Regions from separate parts of the Devosia sp. 63-57 genome, predicted to be linked through region 3. Evidence: predicted binding sites of a transcription regulator. Region 3 holds the regulator's gene; each other region holds the start of a gene.
What was found. Region 3 encodes PhoB, which activates phosphate uptake and scavenging genes when phosphate is short. Its sites were predicted from a motif close to TGTCATNNANCTGTCAT; they were not measured.
Positions count from the first base shown of each region.

Region 1 (6,244 bases), 140 kb from region 3:
ATCGCCTATATGGAGAGTGTCGGAGGGCAATAGACCTTCCGCCGCATGGAGTAGAAAATGACTGAGAGCAAGAACGACTTCCACAAGGCACTTGGGGGTCTCATTGATGCCCGCGGCCGGGAAGCCACTCGCCAGGTCAGCTATCGCATGCAGCACCAGCTGATCGGCGCGGTTACCAAGCGCCCCTAACAGGCTGCTGCACGTAAGTTGCTGACGATCCAAGCCCATCCCCGAAGCCCGCTTCGGGGATTTTGCTTTTTGGGACCTAATCTTGTCCTTCTCCCACTCGGGGAGAGGTGGCCCGGCAAAGCCGGGTCGGTGAGGGGGTGTCCGCCGCTTTGTAAGCGAGACTATTTCCCTTTAGCGCTTCTGCAGGATCAGCGTCGTCCAGTCCTTGCGTTTGAGGTGCTCGACCAGCGTGAATCCGGCGGCCTGGTAGGCGGCGATGACGCCGTCGGCCTGCGTATTGAGAATGCCCGACAGGATGGCCTTGCCGCTCGACTGGGTGATTTCGCCCATTTCCGGCGCGAGCTCGGTCAGCGGACCGGCCAGGATATTGGCGACGACGAGGTCATAGGGTGCGCGCGCCTGGATCTCGGCATGGTCGAGGCCGGTGGCCTCGATGGTATCGATCTGTGCACCGACGCCATTGTCCCGGGCGTTTTCTATGGTGGTGGTCACCGCGATGGGGTCGATATCTGTCGCGAGGATTTTCGCGTCGACCCGCTTGGCCAAAGCAATCGCCAAGACGCCGGTGCCGGTGCCGACATCGATCATGCGGCTGGGCGTACGCTTGCGCAAAACCATCTCGATGGCTTCAAGGCACCCGGTGGTGGTCTCGTGATGCCCGGTTCCGAAGGCCTGCGCCGCCTCGATCCGCATCGGGGTCAGCCCTTCGGGCACATCTTCAGTGGAATGGCTGCCATAGACGTAGAAGCCGCCGGCAATAACCGGGGCGAGACCTTCGAGCGATTTTGCGACCCAGTTGATCTCGGGGTCGATGGCCTCGACGGTGAAGCTCACTTCGCCGCCCAGAACCTCGCGCGCGAGGGCATTGAACGCCTCGACATCGGGCGGACTGTCGCACGTGGCTTCGAACACCCACTCGCCGGTTTCTTCATTTTCATGCGCCGAAGCGGTCAGCGCCAGCTCGTCGCGCTCGGCCACGGCGTCGACCAGCGCATAGGCCTGTTCCTTGCTGAGGGAAACGGAAAGCTGGTCAACTGACATGGGCACACCTTGGCTGAATTGCGCTCTCATTGCTGCACCTGAGGTGGGCGAGTCAATGGCGGCAGCAGCCGATGGCCGCTTTCCCGTTCATCTTCCGTTCATAATGCGGTCAGCAAGCGGGCTGGCGCGGCCTCATCCTTTCTTGATGAAGCTCTCCAGCACCTTCTTGGTACCGGCCTTTTCGAAGTCGATGGTCAGCTTGTTGCCCTCGATGCTGATCACTTCGCCATAGCCGAATTTGAGGTGGAACACCCGCTCGCCGCGCGCGAAGCCGCTCGTCTGGCTGCCCAGATCGACTGACCGGGCCACGAGTTCGCCCTCTATAGTGAGCGGCCCGCCGCCCTTGCGATTGGCCTGATTGGCCCGAGCCCGCTGCCAGCCCGGGGTCTCATAGACGCTCTCGAACGGGTCTGCCTTGTTGAACCGACTGGCCGCGCCGCCACCATAACCATAGCCGCCATAGGCCGAGCCGCGGTCGGTGACCTCGACGGCATCGGGCGGCAATTCGTCGACGAAACGGGAGGGAATGGCCGATTGCCAGAGGCCGTGAATGCGGCGGTTCTGGGCGGCGGAGATGCGCACGCGCTTGCGGCCACGGGTGATCCCGACATAGCCCAGACGCCGTTCTTCCTCGAGCCCGGCGCGTCCGCTTTCGTCCATGGAACGTTGGCTGGGGAAGGTGCCGTCCTCCCAGCCGGGCAGAAAAACGGTGTTGAATTCCAATCCTTTGGCTGAGTGCAGGGTCATGATGGTGACCGCATCGGTGGCGTCGGCATTGTCGCGGTCCATCACCAGGGCGATGTGTTCGAGGAAACCGCCAAGGGTCTCGAATTCCTCCATGGCGCGGCTGAGTTCCTTGAGGTTTTCCTTGCGCCCCTGGCTTTCCGCCGACTTGTCGGCGCTGAGCATGTCGGTATAGCCGCTTTCCTCGAGGATCTGTTCGACCAGTTCGTAGGGCTGCAGGCTTTCGCTGCGCCGCGCCCAGTCGTCGAACTGGCCCACCAGCGCGCGCAGGGTGGTGCGCTGCTTGGGCTTGAGCTCCTCGGTTTCGACCAGCAGGCGGGTGGCGTTGAGCAGCGGCAGGTTCATGCTGCGCGCCGTTTCCATCAGCATCTTGACGGTGGAATCGCCGAGGCCGCGCTTGGGCACGTTGACGATGCGCTCGAAGGCGAGATCGTCGGCCGGCTGTGCGACAAGGCGCAGATAGGCCAGGGCATCGCGGATTTCCTTGCGCTCATAGAAGCGCGGACCGCCGATGACGCGGTAATTGATCCCCAGGGTGATGAAGCGCTCTTCGAATTCGCGCATCTGGAAGGAGGCGCGCACCAGAATGGCCATGGAATTGAGCGGCTCGCCCTGGCGCTGATACTGCTCGATTTCCTCGCCGACAGTGCGGGCTTCTTCTTCGCTATCATAGACTTGGGTGAAGGAAAGCGGCTCGCCGCCCTCGGCAATGTCGGTGAACAGCGTCTTGCCCAACCGGCCTTCATTATAAGCAATGAGGGTCGAAGCGGCCTTCAGGATATTGGCGGTGGAGCGATAGTTGCGCTCCAGCTTGATTACCTTCGCACCGGGGAAATCGCTCTCGAAGCGCAAGATATTGTCCACCTCGGCGCCGCGCCAGCCATATATGGACTGATCGTCGTCGCCCACGACGCAGATATTGGCTTCCGGGGCCGGCTTGCCCTGGGCGAGCAGGCGCAGCCAGAGATATTGGGCGGTGTTGCTGTCCTGATATTCGTCCACCAGCATGTATTTGAACTTGCGGTGATATTCGGCGAGCACTTCAGGATTTTCGCGAAACAGCCGAATGCATTCGAGCAAGAGGTCGCCGAAATCGGCAGCGTTGAGCGCCTTGAGGCGCGCCTGGTAATCGTAATAGAGCTTGCCGCCCTTGCCATTGGCATAATAGGCGCTGTCGGACGCCGGGACGTCCTTGGGCAACAGGCCTCGGTTCTTCCAGGCGTCGAGCATGCCCGCAAACTGGCGGGCCGGCCACCGCTTTTCGTCGATATTTTCCGCTTCCAGCAGTTGCTTGATGACGCGGATCTGGTCGTCGGTGTCGAGAATGGTGAATTGCGGCTTGAGATCGACCAGTTCGGCATGCTGGCGCAGGATGCGGGCCGAGATCGAGTGGAAGGTGCCCATCCAGGGCAGGCCATCGAGCGCCGGCACCAGTTCGTGAATGCGCTTCTTCATCTCGGCGGCGGCCTTGTTGGTAAAGGTCACAGCGAGAATCTGGCTGCCCCAGGCTATGCGCTGGTTGAGAATATGGGCGATGCGGGTGGTGAGAACGCGGGTCTTGCCGGTGCCGGCGCCGGCCAGAACCAGCAGCGGCCCCTCGGTCGTCAGCACGGCATCGCGCTGCTCGGCATTGAGACCGGCGAGATAGTCCGGCTCGCGCCGGTTCAACTGACTGGTAATCGGGCCCGCGGCGGGGCGCGGCAGGGGAGCGGGGTCGGCCATGCGTGCTTAATTTCCTCGGGTCCGGCGGGCGGAGCTGTCGCACGAGACCTTGACGAATCTTGGTTTGTTCTGGTCGCCAATATAGGGAGCCGGGCGGCCGCTGTATAGAAGCGGGCGCTGTCACAGAGCCGTCACGCCAGTGTCACGCAAGTGTTTTGCCGCCGGCCTATGCGGTCCCCGACACCATTGGGGGATGTTTCCATGACCTTGCGTCTTCGTCTTGCCGCGCTCAGCGCTGCACTGCTTGTTTCCACGGCCGGCGTGCATGCCGCCGAAGTCTTCAACCGCGTCGCCAGCTTTCCGGTGGCGCTCAATGCGCCCGATGCGGCAGCGACCTCGTCCGAAATCATCGCCGCAACCGAAGACGGCATGACGCTTATCTATTCCGACAGCCCCGGCGGCGGCATCGGCTTTATCGACATCACCGAAGCCAGCGCCCCCAAAGCTGCTGGCTATTTGGCGCTCCAAGGAGAGCCGACTTCGGTCACCATCATCGGCGACAAGGCCTATGTCGGGGTGAACACCTCCGAGAGCTACACGGAACCATCAGGCAAGCTGGTGGTGGTGGATATCGCCAGCCAGGCTATCGATGCCGAATATGATCTTGGCGGTCAGCCGGATTCCGTGGCCCGCAACAAGACCGGCTCGCTGGTGGCGATTGCCATCGAAAACGAGCGCGATGAGGACGCCGGTGACGGTGGCCTGCCGCAAATGCCGGCCGGCTTGCTGGTGATTTTCGATGTGGCGGCGCAAGGCCTCAAGACGGTGGACGTCACCGGCCTTGCCGATGTGTTCGGCGAGGATCCTGAGCCAGAATTCGTTGCGTTCAACGACAATGACGAGATCGCCCTGACGCTGCAGGAGAACAATTATATCCTGATCGTCGATGGCAAGACCGCCGCGGTGACGGGCCATTTCTCCGCCGGGGTAACCTCGGTCGCCGATGTCGACACCAAGAAGGATGGCGCGCTGCGCTTTACTGGCAGCCAGACCGAGGTGCCGCGTGAGCCGGACTCAGTCAAATGGCTCGACAATGACCGTATCGTCATTGCCAATGAAGGCGACTGGAAGGGCGGTTCGCGCGGCTTTTCCATTCTGTCCCGCACTGGCGAAGTCCTGTTCGACAGCGGCAATGCCCTCGACCACTATGCGGCCCAGCTTGGCCACTATCCCGAGCATCGCAACAAGAAGGGCGTGGAGCCCGAAGGCATCGAAGTCGCGACCTTCGGCGACACCCAGTACATTTTCGTCGCCGAAGAGCGGGCCTCGCTGATTGCCGTCTACAAGGATACCGGCGCCGAGCCCGAATTCGTCCAGGCGCTGCCCTCGGGTATTTCGCCTGAGGGCCTGGTGGCCATTCCGTCGCGCAATCTCCTCGCCACCGCCAACGAAGTCGATCTGCGCGAAGATGGCGGCATCGGCAGCCATGTCATGGTCTATGAACTGGCCGAAGGCGAAGCCAGCTATCCGCAGCTGATTTCCGATCTTGACGCGGACGGCCGCCCGATCGGCTGGGCCGCCATTTCCGGCGCCGTGGCCGATGCCGAAAAGCCAGGCATTCTCTACGCGGTCAGCGACAGTGTGTTCTATGCCGAGCCCGCCATCTACACGATCGATGCGACAACTCAGCCGGCGCATATCACCAACAAGACCGTGATCAGCCGCAATGGCGATGCCGCCCAGAAGCTCGATCTGGAAGGCATTACGCTCGACGGCAAGGGTGGATTTTGGCTGGCTTCGGAAGGCAATTCCGACAAGCTGTTCCCGCATGCGCTGTTTCATGTCGATGCCGATGGCAAGATCGTTGCAGAAGTGCCGTTCCCGGCGGCGCTGCTGGCGGGCCAGACCCGTTTCGGCGCCGAAGGCATTGCCCGCACCGGCGAGGGAGACGATGAAACGCTTTGGGTCGCTGTGCAGCGCGAATGGGGCGACGATCCCAAGGGCCAGGTGAAGCTCCTCGCCTACAAGCCTGCGTCCAAGACCTGGGGTGCAGTGGCCTATCCGCTGGAAACCCCGGCTGAAGGCGCCTGGGTGGGCGTCAGCGAGATCACAGTACATGGCGACTACGCCTATATCGTCGAGCGCGATAACCAGATCGGCGAGCGGGCGCAGCTCAAGGCGCTCTATCGCGTCAAGCTGGCAGACATGATTCCGGCCGAGCTCGGCGGGGAACTGCCGGTGGTCAGCAAGGAGCTGGTGCACGATTTCATTCCGGACCTGGCCGCCAACAATGGCTATGTGCTCGACAAGGTCGAGAGCTTTGCCATCGATGCCGACGGCACGGGCTATGTCATCACCGACAATGACGGCGTCGATGACTCCTCGGGCGAAACCTTCTTCTGGACCATCGCGCTGAACTAAGGCGTTCTGCTCATGGACTGACAGACGGCTGGGCCCGAAAGGCCCAGCCGTTTTCATATGGTCAAATCGCGTGCATTCGTCTTGCGCGACAGCGGCAAGTGCCTACACTCACGGCGGTTTCAAGCGGACAACACGCCCACAGTGCTCAATCGAGTTTATATCGCGGTCGGCCTTCTCGCCATTCTGG
Region 1 covers NZ_MKUY01000003.1:646,763-653,006, reverse strand. The annotation lists gene BGO80_RS03335 (hypothetical protein) at 58-189, shown strand; gene BGO80_RS03330 (50S ribosomal protein L11 methyltransferase) at 361-1,230, opposite strand; gene BGO80_RS03325 (ATP-dependent helicase) at 1,363-3,696, opposite strand; gene BGO80_RS03320 (esterase-like activity of phytase family protein) at 3,898-6,057, shown strand; gene BGO80_RS03315 (AsmA family protein) at 6,199-6,244, shown strand, end outside.
Region 1: the regulator PhoB is predicted to act here: its motif matches at 3,815-3,831, upstream of BGO80_RS03320 (esterase-like activity of phytase family protein).

Region 2 (6,244 bases), 490 kb from region 3:
ATTTTCCGCGTTTCGGTTTCGCGCGGCTCGAGCTTGCGCAAGGGCTCGGGCAAGGGCACCTGGTAGACGATGACCTGGCCTTCCTCGAGCTCGCGCTCGGGAATGCGGTGGCGGGTCTGGATGATATCGGCGTCTTCGGTCGCCTCGGTGGTGGCAATACCGGCCACGCGCTCGAAAAAGCGACGGATGGAGACGGCATTGGTGGTGTCGTCGGCGCCCTGGTCGATGACCTTGAGCGTGTCATCGGGCCCCAGAATGCTGGCAGTGACCTGGATGCCGCCCGTACCCCAGCCATAGGCCAGTGGCATTTCGCGGCCGCCAAAGGGCACCTGATAGCCGGGTACGGCGATGGCTTTCAGGATGGCGCGGCGGATCATCCGCTTGGTCTGTTCGTCGAGATAGGCAAAATTGTAGGCCGTGTCCCATTGGGGCGGCTGGTGCATGGCGGCGCTCATTCGGCAGCCTCCTTGAGCTGGCGCTGGTCATGCTCGTCGCGCAGCTTGCGCAACAGGCCCAGTTCGCCCTGGAAATCGACATAATGCGGCAGCTTGAGGTGCGAGACGAAGCCGGCCGCCTCGACATTGTCGGCATGGTAGAGGACGAATTCCTCATCCTGGGCCGGATAGCGGACGATCTCGCCCAACTCCTTGGCGCGCAGGGCGCGGTCGACCATGGACATGGCCATGACCTTGCGCTCGTTATGGCCGAAGGACAGGCCATAGCCTCGGGTGAACTGCGGGGCCTTTTCGGCAGAGCCCTGAAACTGGTTGATCATGTGGCATTCGGAGACGGTGATATCGCCGATATCGAGGGCAAAACCCAATTCCTCAGGCACAATCTCGACACGGACATCGCCCATGCGGATCTCCCCGGCAAAGGGGTGGTTGTTGCCGAAACCGCGCTGGGTCGAATAGGCAAGCGCCAGCACATAGCCCTCATCACCCCGCGCCAGGTTCTGCAGGCGCTGGTCGCGGCTGGCAGGAAAGCTCATGGGTTCGCGAGTGAGATCGAAGGGCTCGGGGGCGTCGTCGTCCGGGATTTCCTGTTCGATCAGGCCTTCATGATCGAGGATGTCGGCGACATGCGGCATGCCCGCATCCAGCGCCGTTTCACCCACCGGCGCCTCAGGCACATTGCCGTCGGCCATCAGCGCGAAGTCGAGCAGGCGGTGGGTATAGTCATAGGTCGGGCCCAGCACCTGACCGCCCGGAATGTCCTTATAGGCAGCGGAGACGCGGCGTCGCACCAGCATGTCGGCGGTGTCGATGGGCTGGGTGACGGCGAGGCGCGGCAATGTGGTGCGGTAGGCGCGGAGCAGGAAAGTGGCTTCGACCAGATCGCCCTGTGCCTGCTTGATGGCCAGCGCCGCGAGGTCGCGATCACAGATCGAGCCTTCGGCCATGACGCGGTCCACCGCGAGACCAAGCTGGTGGGCGATCTGGTCGGTGGTGAGTTCGGGCACGGCGGGATCACCGCGGCGGGTCTCGGCGATCAGCTCGTGCGAGTTGAGAATGGCGCGCTCGCCACCCTTTACGGCGACATACATGGCTAGACCTCCACCCTGATGCTGCGCGGCAGGCCGACAATGTCGCGGCCTGAGACGAAGACGACATCGACGCCGAGCGGGAAGAGTTCGGAGTTGAGCTGGAATTGCTGCCAGAAGGCTTCGGGCAGGCCGTCGATCCATACCTCGATGGCGCCATTGATGCCCGGCCCGGTCCAGCGCGTGCGCTGGCCGCTGCCCAGCGCCGACACCTGGATAAAAAGGGTGGCCGAGCGATCCGGATACTGATCCTCGCCGATGGCGAAGGCATCGAGCGGGGGCATGTTGGCGGCGTCAGCAATCAACGCGAATTGGGCGCGGCCGGGGTCTGTGACCACCGGGCTGCCGGCATGAAAGCGCAGCCAGTCGGTGGTGGCGGCGGCCAGCGGATCGAGCCAGACCGGGGTGTCGAAATCGAGCACTGTCAGCGCCAGAGCCGCCATGGCCGGATCGAGCGGCGTGGGCGGGTTGATAGCGACGCCCAGAGCCTGGATGCGGCCGGGATAGGACATGGCATCGAGCAAGGCGCGGAAACTAGCCTGCCCTTCGAACACGGCATCGGCAAATCCCGGCTGCAGCGCCGGCAGATCGGTCACGCTCATTTCGGGTTTTCTCCGCGCACCATTGTGAAGAACTCGACCTTGGTCGCAGCAGCCTTGCGGCTGGTGCGATCCCGATCGGCTGCCTGGCGGGCGGCAAGGCTGTCGATAAGCTCGTTGAGGAATGGTGCGGCCGGATCGGCTTGCAGCAGCGCGTCGAAGACGGCCGCCAATTCGACCTTTCTGCGGTCGCGGCCAGCGGCATAGCAATGGCCGGTGACACCGCTGTCGAGGCGGATAGCGCAGCGAGTGACGGTCATTTCCCCCAGGTTGAAGGGATTGCCGGTGCCCCCTGCCCGCCCCCGCACCATGGCGAGGCCGATCTCTGGTTTGCGCAGGACCTGATAGGCGGGTGGAGCGGCCAGGCTGTACCAGGCGGTATCAAGCTCGGCGCTGCTGGCGCGGGCAAGTATGGCCATCCAGCGCTGCCGATCGGCTATGTCGTGAGCTGTCGTCGTCATCCATAGACCTATTCATCTATACGTCTAGACGTTTTAATGTCGACAGGTTAGGATTGACCTGCTGTCGCGTCGCTTATGGCAACAAAGCATGACGCGGCGATGACACACAATCCCGGAATGAGAGCCAGGAACCACCCATGAGCATGCATCGTCCCGGCACATCGCTATGGCAAGGGATCGCCGACAGTGTCGCCCAGGAGATCGAAACCGGCATAATGCCAGCCGGCGCGCAACTGCCGACCGAGTTGCAGCTGGCGGAGCGCTTCGCGGTCAATCGCCATACCATCCGGCGCGCCATCGCCTCCTTGCAGGACCGCGGGCTGGTGCGCATCGAACAGGGACGCGGCACTTTCGTGCAGGAGGATATCGTCGACTATCCGCTGTCGGCCCGCACCCGTTTTTCCGAAATCGTGGCGCGCCAGGCCAAGACCCCATCCGGAACATTGATCCGAACGGCCACCATTCCGGCCGATAGCGCCATGGCCGAGGCGCTGGCAGTGGAACCGGGATCGCCCGTCGCGCTGATCGAATCTCTGGGCATGGCCGACGGCCAGCCGATCAGCCTGGGTGCGCATCATTTTTCGCTGCTGCGCTTCCCAACCCTGTTCGAGGTTCATACCGCAACAGGCCGCATCACCCAGATGCTCGAACGCCTGGGCGTCGCCGACTATCAGCGCAAATCAACCAGCATTACCGCTCGCTTGCCCGACGCGCATGAAATGCATCACCTGCGCCTCGCCCGCATGACGCCTGTGCTGTGCCTCGACGCCATCAATGTCGATCTCGCGGGACGACCGGTGGAATATGGCGTGACGCGATTTTCCGCCAATCGGGTGCAGGTCCAGATCGACACTTTGCCGGAATAGTCCGAGCGACTAGCTTGGCCGAGGTTCAAACGAGGGAATCGCCATGACCGAGCCGCAGGCCGCTATCGAAAAGCGCGATCTGGTGCAGCCCATCGTCGCCGGCACGCTGGCGGCGGCTGTCGGCTATGCCAGCACCTTCACGCTGGTGCTGGCGGCACTGAGCGCGGCCGGCGCCACACCGCAACAGGCGGGGTCGGGCCTGTTCGCCGTATGCCTGGCCATGGCGGTGCTCAATATAGTGGTGGCGGCGCGGGTCCGCGTACCAATCAGCTTCGCCTGGTCGACGCCGGGCGCGGCATTCTTGCTGACTTTGGCCGCGCCGCCCGAGGGCGGCTTCGCGGCCGTTGCTGGGGCGTTCCTGGTCACGGCGCTGCTTATCGTGCTCACCGGGCTGATCAAGCCACTGGCCCGCGCCGTGGCCGCCATTCCCCAGGCACTGGCCAATGCCATGCTCGCAGGCATCCTGCTGACGCTATGCCTGGCGCCGATCAAGGCGGTGTCGGAAGTGCCGACCCTGGCGCTACCGATTCTCGTCGCCTGGATGCTGGGCTTCGCCTTCGCCCGCCGCTATGCCGTGCCGATCGCAGTACTGGTGACCATTGTGGTGCTCGCCACGACCACACATTTGCCACCGGGCGCGCTGGACGGCGCCTGGCCCAGCCTCGTGCCGGTCATGCCGACATTCAGTCTCGACGCCATCATTCGCATCTCGCTGCCGCTTTACGTCGTCACCATGGCCTCGCAAAACCTGCCGGGAATCGCGGTGATGAAGGCCAATGACTTTCCCATCCAGCCGGCGCCGATATTCGTTATCACCGGCATGGCCAGCGGTATTATCGGCTTTTTCGGCGGCATTCCCGCCAATCTGGCCGCCATCACTGCCGCCATCTGCGCCGGCCCCGAGGCGCATCCGGACCGCAACAAGCGCTGGCCCGCTCCGATTGCTGCTGGTGTGGCCTATGGCATCCTGGCGCCGGCCGCGAGCCTTGCCGCCGCCTTCGTCGCGGCCGCACCGCCAATCCTGATCCAAGCGGTGGCCGGCCTTGCTTTGCTCTCCAGCCTTGCGTCGTCGCTAGCGGCCGCCTTGGCCAATGAAGAGCAGCGCCTGCCAGCGATCCTGACCTTTGTCGCCACGGCGTCGGGCATCACCATTATGGGCATCGGCGCCCCGTTCTGGGGGCTGGTGGGCGGCATCGTGCTGCTGCTGATGCTGCGCTGGGCACCCCGGCCGTGAGGCGATACGGCCTGATTCTGGCCGGTGGCCAGGGCGAACGGCTGGGCCATGTCCGCAAGGCCGATCTCAGGATCGGGGGCATCAGGCTGATCGAGCGCGTCGCTGCTCGCTTCTCTGCGCTGGAGACACCTATTCTGGTGTCCATCGCCCAGGAGCAGCATCTCGCACTTGATGGCGCCATCCCCTTGCCAGATGCGCTACCGACCCGCTCCGGCCCGATGGCGGGGATTTACGCAGCGCTGGATTATCTCGGCGAGGAGGTCGACGAGCAATCTGTGTTGATCGTGGCGGCTGTGGACACCCCCTTCCTGCCGGAAAACTACGTCGCGCGCCTGACAGAACCGCTCGCCGCTGGACACACGGCCGCCTTCGCGCGCTGGAATGGCACCGATTACCCGACCAATGCCGCCTTCCGAATTGCAGAAGTGCGGAATCATCTCAGAGCGCTGCCCATGGATTCGCGACCAAATGGCCCCAAAAGCCTGCTGGCTGCCCTTGGCGCCGCCCCGGTCGAGTGGAGCGACAGCAGCGGCGAAAATCCCTTTGCCAATTGCAACACGCTGGAGGAGCTGATTTTCCTCGGTCGACGCGCCCGCGACGCCGCAAAATGACAAGTTATTCACAGGCTTGCACATTGGGGGCTTGGCAAGCCGGATCAGATTAGGTACACGGACCTCGCCTTCGACAAGAAGGCGCACGAAAGTGTTCCGCGATAGCTCAGTTGGTAGAGCGTTCGACTGTTAATCGAATGGTCGCTGGTTCGAGTCCAGCTCGCGGAGCCATTTTCCTTTCCCTTGAAATTGCTGATGAGTTTGGCGCTGCAGAATGTTTTGCGGCGTCATTGGTGTTTGGGATTGGCGCAGAGGGACATTGCCCTCTTCTACCAATCTTCGACCCTCAGTGCGCTTCATCAACGCAGGCGCTGGCGGGCCCTCGGATCAGGTCCGAGGGCAGAACGGTGTTTGGGAAAAGCTCGGCGCCTAACCGCGGTCGCGGATGGCGACGAATTCGCCGGTCATGCGGGCAGCCACCCCGCCCTCGAACAGCAGGTCGGCGGTGACGCTCAGCCTAGCCTTGCCGCGGCGGTCGAGCATGGTTCGGAACTCGATCCAGGCCTGCGGCTCGATCTGGGCAACCGCCTCGAAGCGGCCAGTGATTGGCGCAAGAAACTCGGTTTCGTTCCTGTGGATCACCAATTGCGCAGCCACGGCTTCGGCTTCGAGCCGCAGATGCACCACCGACCAGGCGGCGAGCACGCCCAGCGTCGAGACGCTGCCACCAAAGGCGGTGCCATGCACGTTGATGTTGGGATCGAGCGGCGCCGAGAGCGTCACGCCCTGGGCGTGGACTGAGACCGCCGACACGGCCATGGCGCGTGTCAGCGGGATATTGGCATGCAGATAGGCTTCGAGCGCCGCGGCGCTCATGCCCAGGCCTTGAGATCGTCCAGCGCGCGGCTGGTGATGGCGCGACGCTTGGCAATGGTCTTTTCCGGGCCGCGCCAGCGCTTGACGCCTTCCGGCTTGGTGATGGTCACTTCC
Region 2 covers NZ_MKUY01000003.1:301,663-307,906, forward strand. The annotation lists gene BGO80_RS01480 (alpha-D-ribose 1-methylphosphonate 5-phosphate C-P-lyase PhnJ) at 1-455, opposite strand, end outside; gene BGO80_RS01485 (carbon-phosphorus lyase complex subunit) at 452-1,546, opposite strand; gene phnH (phosphonate C-P lyase system protein PhnH) at 1,549-2,145, opposite strand; gene phnG (phosphonate C-P lyase system protein PhnG) at 2,142-2,603, opposite strand; gene phnF (phosphonate metabolism transcriptional regulator PhnF) at 2,741-3,469, shown strand; gene BGO80_RS01505 (benzoate/H(+) symporter BenE family transporter) at 3,513-4,703, shown strand; gene mobA (molybdenum cofactor guanylyltransferase) at 4,700-5,314, shown strand; tRNA gene BGO80_RS01515 (tRNA-Asn) at 5,410-5,485, shown strand; gene BGO80_RS01520 (YiiD C-terminal domain-containing protein) at 5,684-6,130, opposite strand; gene trmFO (methylenetetrahydrofolate--tRNA-(uracil(54)-C(5))-methyltransferase (FADH(2)-oxidizing) TrmFO) at 6,127-6,244, opposite strand, start outside.
Region 2: the regulator PhoB is predicted to act here: its motif matches at 2,692-2,708, upstream of phnF (phosphonate metabolism transcriptional regulator PhnF).

Region 3 (6,244 bases):
GTTGCCAACGACCTCGAACGCATCGGTGACATGGCCAAGCAGCTGGCCCGCCGTTCATTGAAGCTCGAAGGCATCAATTTGCAGCCGACCTTCTACAACGGCGTCAAGAACATGACCGCGCTGGTTCTGCGTCAGGTCAAGGATGCGCTCGACGCCTACGCCAATCGCGAGGCCAAGGAAGCGGTGGAAGTCTGCAACCGCGACGACGAAGTCGACGCCATGCACACCTCGCTCTTCCGCGAACTCCTCACCTATATGCTCGAAGATCCGCGCAACATCACCACCTGCACGCATCTGCTGTTCTGCGCCAAGAACCTCGAGCGTATCGGCGACCATGCGACAAATATCGCCGAACGCGCCTATTACCTGGCCACCGGCAAGCAGCTGACCGCCGAAGAACAGCAATTGCAGCGCCAGCAGATCAAGGCTTAGCGAGCGGTCTGCTCAGCAGATGAAAGGCTCCGGTGGAGCCTTTCAAGCCGCTAAGGCCATGAGAGCTGTGCTCGAATGGCGGGATATAACCACATACACGGCACCATATGGTGCCGACCGACGGAGCACATCCATATGCCCGCGACCATCCTCATCGTCGAAGACGAAAGCGACATCGCCATCCTGCTGCGCTACAACCTCGAAGCCGAGGGATTTCGTGTCGTCACCGCCGAAACCGGCGACGAGGCGCAGCATGCCATCCAGGAAAAGCTGCCGGACCTGATCCTGCTCGACTGGATGCTGCCCGAAATCTCCGGCATCGAGCTGTGTCGTCGCCTGCGCGCCCGTGATGAAACCGCCCGCGTCCCCATCATCATGCTGACCGCCCGCGGCGAAGAGGAAGAGCGCGTTCGCGGCCTGTCCACCGGCGCCGACGACTATGTGGTAAAGCCCTTCTCCGTGCCGGAACTGGTGGCGCGCATCCACGCCCTGTTGCGCCGCGCCAATCCCAATCTCGTCACTGCCGCACTCAAGGTCGGCGATCTCGAGCTCGACCGCACCACCCACCGCGTCCGCCGCGCCAATCGCGACGTCCATCTCGGCCCCACCGAATATCGCCTGCTCGAGTATCTCATGCGCCATCCCGGCCGCGTCTATTCCCGCGAACAGCTGCTCGACGGCGTCTGGGGCAATGACGTCTATGTCGATGAACGCACCGTCGACGTGCATATCGGCCGCCTCCGCCGCGCCATCAACCGCGGCAAGGAGGCAGACCCCATCCGCACCGTCCGCGGCGCCGGCTACGCCTTCGACGAACGCTTCGCGCAGGTGGCGTGAGGCGTTCGTCTAGGTAACGACACGTCTAGGCGGGACGGTCGCTCGGCCTCGGTCGAGCGCATCGGACGACGACGACAGACCTTTCAAAGGCTAATTCGGTGCGGCCTGGCAGGCCTGCGCGAACTCCATGTCATCCGCAACGCCGGCATGGCCTACCGTCAGCTGCGAAATCCACACCGCGCTGGCCACCGCAACGGACAGCTCTTCCCCACCAACCTCGGGATCGACCCGCGTTTCGATCACACCATCGCCCGAGCACATGCCTGCCGTAATTGGCCCAACCACAATGCGCGAGCCACCATATCCATTCGCCGCCAGCGCATCCTCCAATGCCGCAGCTAGCCCGGCTGTGTCGACCTCCGCCTGCCTGCCTCGCACGTCCAGAGCAATGCGGGCCATCTGGTAGAGATCGAACATGCTTGCGTGGTCGCTCATCCCGTCGAATGACGCCCCCGCCGGCAGATCCCCCTCGATACTGTCCTGCCCCGATGAGGGGCTGGACAGCAGCGCAAAGGCCAGCGCCATCATCCAAATTGGCACGTGTCTACCCATTCAGCTCACCTATGCCAGGAGGCAACGGGCCTGCTACTATCGCGGCCTCGCCCCTCTCGCCTACAATGTGGAAACCCATGTCTCTCATACGCCTGGCCGATTGGCCCGACAGCATGATCTACACTGGCATGCGCCTGAGATTTCCCGCAATCCTGCCCTATGAGGATTGGGTGGAATTCATGCTTGTCGTTATCCCCGACCAGGAGAATGCCCTGCTGGTCGCTACCGGATACAAGGCTGGCCGCATCCCGCAAGTCCTTCCCCCGGACGCAGGACCAACCGGCGCCGTGAGCTGCAAATGGCTTATGGAAAACTGGACCAAATGGGTCTTTCCCTCCACACCGCCCGAACAGGTGTGGATTGTCCCCGCCGCCGATCCGCCCAGCGCAGCGCAATGAAAAGGCCCGCACGAAGCGGGCCCTTTTCTGCTTGCCTCGAGACGCGTCCTACTTGCGCAGAAACGCGATGAGGTGGCGGTTGAAGTCCTCGGCATGGCTGACATTGAAGCCATGCGGCGCGCCGGGGACCACGACCAATTCACTGCCCGGAATGGCCGCATGCGTCCTGGCGCCGGAACCCTCCAGCGGCACGATACCATCGGCGTCGCCGTGGATGATGAGCGCCGGCACGCTGACAGCCTTCAGGTCGTCTCGAAAATCGGTGGTGCCGAAGGCCTCCATGCAGCCAAGAGCCGCCGTTTGGTCCGACTGATGGCAGAGCGCAATGGCCTTCTGCCGTTCCTCTTCGGACACCTTCAATTCGCCATTGGCGGAGAAGAAGTCCTTGGTGAATTGCTCGAAAAACGCAGCACGGTCGGCCTTGATTCCGGCCTCCATCTCCTTGGCCTTGTCTTCGGTCAGCGGCCCTTCGGGATTGTCTGGCGTTTTCATCATGTAGGGCGGTACCGCAGCGGCGAAAACCACAGAATGCAGCTTGCTTTCGCCATGCTCAGCCACATAGCGCGCCACTTCCCCGCCACCCATGGAAAAGCCCACCAGCGTCACGTCATCGAGCCCCTTGGCGGCGATGACATCGGCCAGGTCATTGGCGAGGGTCGAATAATCAAAGCCGCTGTCGGGCTTTTCGGAGGCCCCAAAGCCCCTGCGATCATAAGTGATCACCCGAAACCCCGCCGCCGACAGGGCAGGCACCTGATGCTCCCAGGCCTTGCCGGATAACGGCCAGCCATGGATCAGGACGACTGGCCGGCCAGTGCCGCCACTATCTTCGACATGCAGGCCCACCGATTGGTTCGCCATGGAAATTCTCCTCGCTGGCGTCAAGACGATATGTCGTCGGGCCAACGGTAGCGCCGGTGAAAATGTTCCGACTTGGCGCGAAAGTGTTCGAGGCGGTGGCGATACGATGCCAGCACGCCCCTATAACGCGCCGGCAGCGACTTCCGCCGCTTCCGCACAGGCCACCAGCCCCTGGGCGAATGGATAGCGATGCATCATCAGCGGGATCGAGAGGCAGAAAATATCGCGGCTGAGCGGGGGATCGAGGGGCAGCCGGAACTGATCCTCTTCGCCCCCAGCACCGCTGCGCCTGAAGAAGTCGGTCCTTTCAAGCGCCTGATCCAGCTTGGCGAAACCGAGGCTGGCCATGGTCTCTGCCTGCTGCCCGCGCGCATCGATCAACACCCCAAAATCCTGGTCCCGGCCGCAGCCGGGGAGCGCAAACCTTCCCTTTCCATAGCGGATCGAACCGCCATCGCCCAAGGCTACGATCTCGAGACAGCCAGCACGGTGCAGCGCCAGGAGCCGCTCTATGGATATATGCGGCACGCAGCCATAGGCGTCGCTGAACACCGGCGCCATATGCGCCCGGAAGCGCTTGAGATCGTCGCGGTCGAGAAAGGGCACTATGCCGGAAAATGCCTCATGCGCGCGCATCAACGTATAGCGCCACATCACCACGTGCTTGCGACCGTGGTTGGCCTTCGCTTCCGCCAGATTTGCGGATACCGGACTAAAACCGTGGCGCGCCTGGCGCAGGTTGAAATAGGCCCGTGCGAAATTTTCAGGGGTAAACCTGGTGATACCCAGCCGATCGACAAATTCCGGATCATCAGCGACGAGCTGTTGCCGGAACAGGGCCATGGCGCGGGACAGCAGGCCGCTCCGGCCCTCTGCCGTCATCGCCGCCAAGCGGGCCGGCGAGAAAATGAACAGGGGCTCTTCGGGGATGGGATAGTAGAAGTCAGCCTCGGGCAAAATGCCCTTGCGCGAGGCCATGACCAGACGCAGTGGGCGGTCCGACCGCGCCACATAGTCCACGACCTCACCATCGCCGCGAAAACTGCCATAGCGTGTAGCCAGGGCAATCACGGCATCGATGGCGCTGAGCGAACTGCCCAATACCAGCGCCGCCCTGTCGGGCCCAAGTTCGAGCGCCTGGGTGGGATAGGGCGAACGATAAAGCCCGCTCACGCGCTTGGGCTTTTTCATCTCCGTCAAATGCCCGGTGGCCATGAACACGGCATCGAATGCCTGGCGGGCGGTCCGGCCATTCTGCTGTACCGTGAGCGCAAAGCCATCCGGGCGAGGCTCAATGTCGTGCACAGACACCCCGGCTTCCAGGACAACGCGGTGGCCCGCCGCCTCTCCGGCCTGTTTCAGCCGGTTCAACTGATCGACATAGTAGGCGCCGATGAGGATGCGCGGATAAAAGTCGCGCTCTCCAATGTCTTCACGCTTCAAGCCAAACCGGCGTAGCACGTCTCCATCGCCGGCGCGCAACCAATCCGCCAGCGACACCAGCACCGGGGGGATTTCCACCGAGGTGATATTGGCCATCATCTGCGGCCCGTTCTGATCCTCGGCATAGGGAATACCGCTGCCCACTGCCTGCCCGGCCTCGAAAACGGTGATGTGGAAACGCCCTGCCTTTTGCAGCAAATTTCTGACGATATAGACCGCCGAGGGCCCTCCCCCCACGATAGCAATCCGTCGCGACGCTTTCGGCATGGCTCCACTTTCCCATCTAACAGCCCACGACAACGCACCGGGGCGCGATTGGTGCCAAGGCCTCGGCGCCCAATGGCCACCTTTCCGCAGGGCCGTGCCGACGCGGAGCAGCCCTGCCAGATCAAACAAGTTTTTATTGAATCACTGAGCATATAAGGCTAGGTTGGTGGCGCGGGGGACCAATTCGTCCAGGCCAGGATCAGGATATTTGCAAATGAAATCTGTCGCTTTCGCCGCCCTGTTTGCACCCTTGCTCGCCTCCGTCACCGTGTTTCCTGCCAATGCCCAGGCCTTGCAGTCCTGCCAGCTGGGGCAGAAGGTGAAGACGCCGGCAGGCGCGCTCGCCACCGTCGTCGCCATAGACGGCAGCGCCTGCACCATCCACAAGGATGGCGATCCGCAAACCCTCACCGACGTATGGAGCGCCTCGATGCTGATATCGGCGGACGGCACCGCGCCGGTAGCAGCCACGGAAACAACACTGCCAGCCGGCGAATATGCCTGCTATTCGGGCTCGACCATTCTGCTCGGCATGGGCCTGAACATCCACGATGCCAGCACCTATAGCGATCTGGACGACCGCACCGAAGGCACGTTCCTTATCAATGGCGACAGCGTGAGCTTCTCGGATGGTCATCTGGGCGGCCAAACCGGGACCAACATTCACGACAACGGCTTTACCCTCGGCGCCGCCATCTTTTGCCAACTCTGGAACTAACCGCCGCAGTGCGACACAAGGCTCAGCATGGCAGGGGCTAATGCCCTGTTGCGCATGACGTAACATGCCATGTTAGCCTTTGCCGTTCCTGTACGAGTCGGTGTCCATGTCTTCCCTCTCCCCTCAGCGCCCCAAGCTGCTGCATCTGCTGGCTGCCTTTGCCTCTGGCGGTCTGCTTACCTTCGCCGTGTTCATCAATGCCGAGGCCGGGCGCTATGGCGGCGCGCTGTACTCGTCGTGGCTGGCACATGGCACCGGCACCGTCGCGGCCGTCATCGTGCTGGGCCTTTTGTGGTTTCGCGACAAGGCGGCCGTAACAGCAGTGCGCAACAAGGCCCCGCTCTGGGCCTATCTCGGCGGCATTTCCGGCGCGGCGACGGTCATGCTGACCTCAACCGCCGTCAACACGCCCCTGGCCCTTGCCGGCACTCTGGCGCTCGGCCTCGCGGGACAGGTCGCGTTCAGCCTCGCTGCAGACAAGTGGGGCCTCTTCGGCCTGCCAAGCCGGCGCCTCACCGTGCGCGATGCCGGTGCAGTGGTGCTGATCACGGCTGGTAGCCTCATCATCATCTTCTTCGGCATGGGTGGCGCGGCATGACCCTCTTCGTTCTCTACGCCATAACGGCGGGCGTCCTGGTCGGGCTCAGCCGCCAGCTCAATGGCCGGCTGGCGCTCTCGACCTCGCCGCTCATCGCCTCCTTCTTCAACCACATTATCGGCTTCGTCTTTCTCACCG
Region 3 covers NZ_MKUY01000003.1:787,742-793,985, forward strand. The annotation lists gene phoU (phosphate signaling complex protein PhoU) at 1-432, shown strand, start outside; gene phoB (phosphate regulon transcriptional regulator PhoB) at 568-1,269, shown strand; gene BGO80_RS03935 (hypothetical protein) at 1,360-1,821, opposite strand; gene imm45 (Imm45 family immunity protein) at 1,899-2,219, shown strand; gene BGO80_RS03945 (alpha/beta fold hydrolase) at 2,268-3,080, opposite strand; gene BGO80_RS03950 (FAD/NAD(P)-binding protein) at 3,201-4,790, opposite strand; gene BGO80_RS03955 (hypothetical protein) at 5,005-5,508, shown strand; gene BGO80_RS03960 (DMT family transporter) at 5,615-6,106, shown strand; gene BGO80_RS03965 (DMT family transporter) at 6,103-6,244, shown strand, end outside.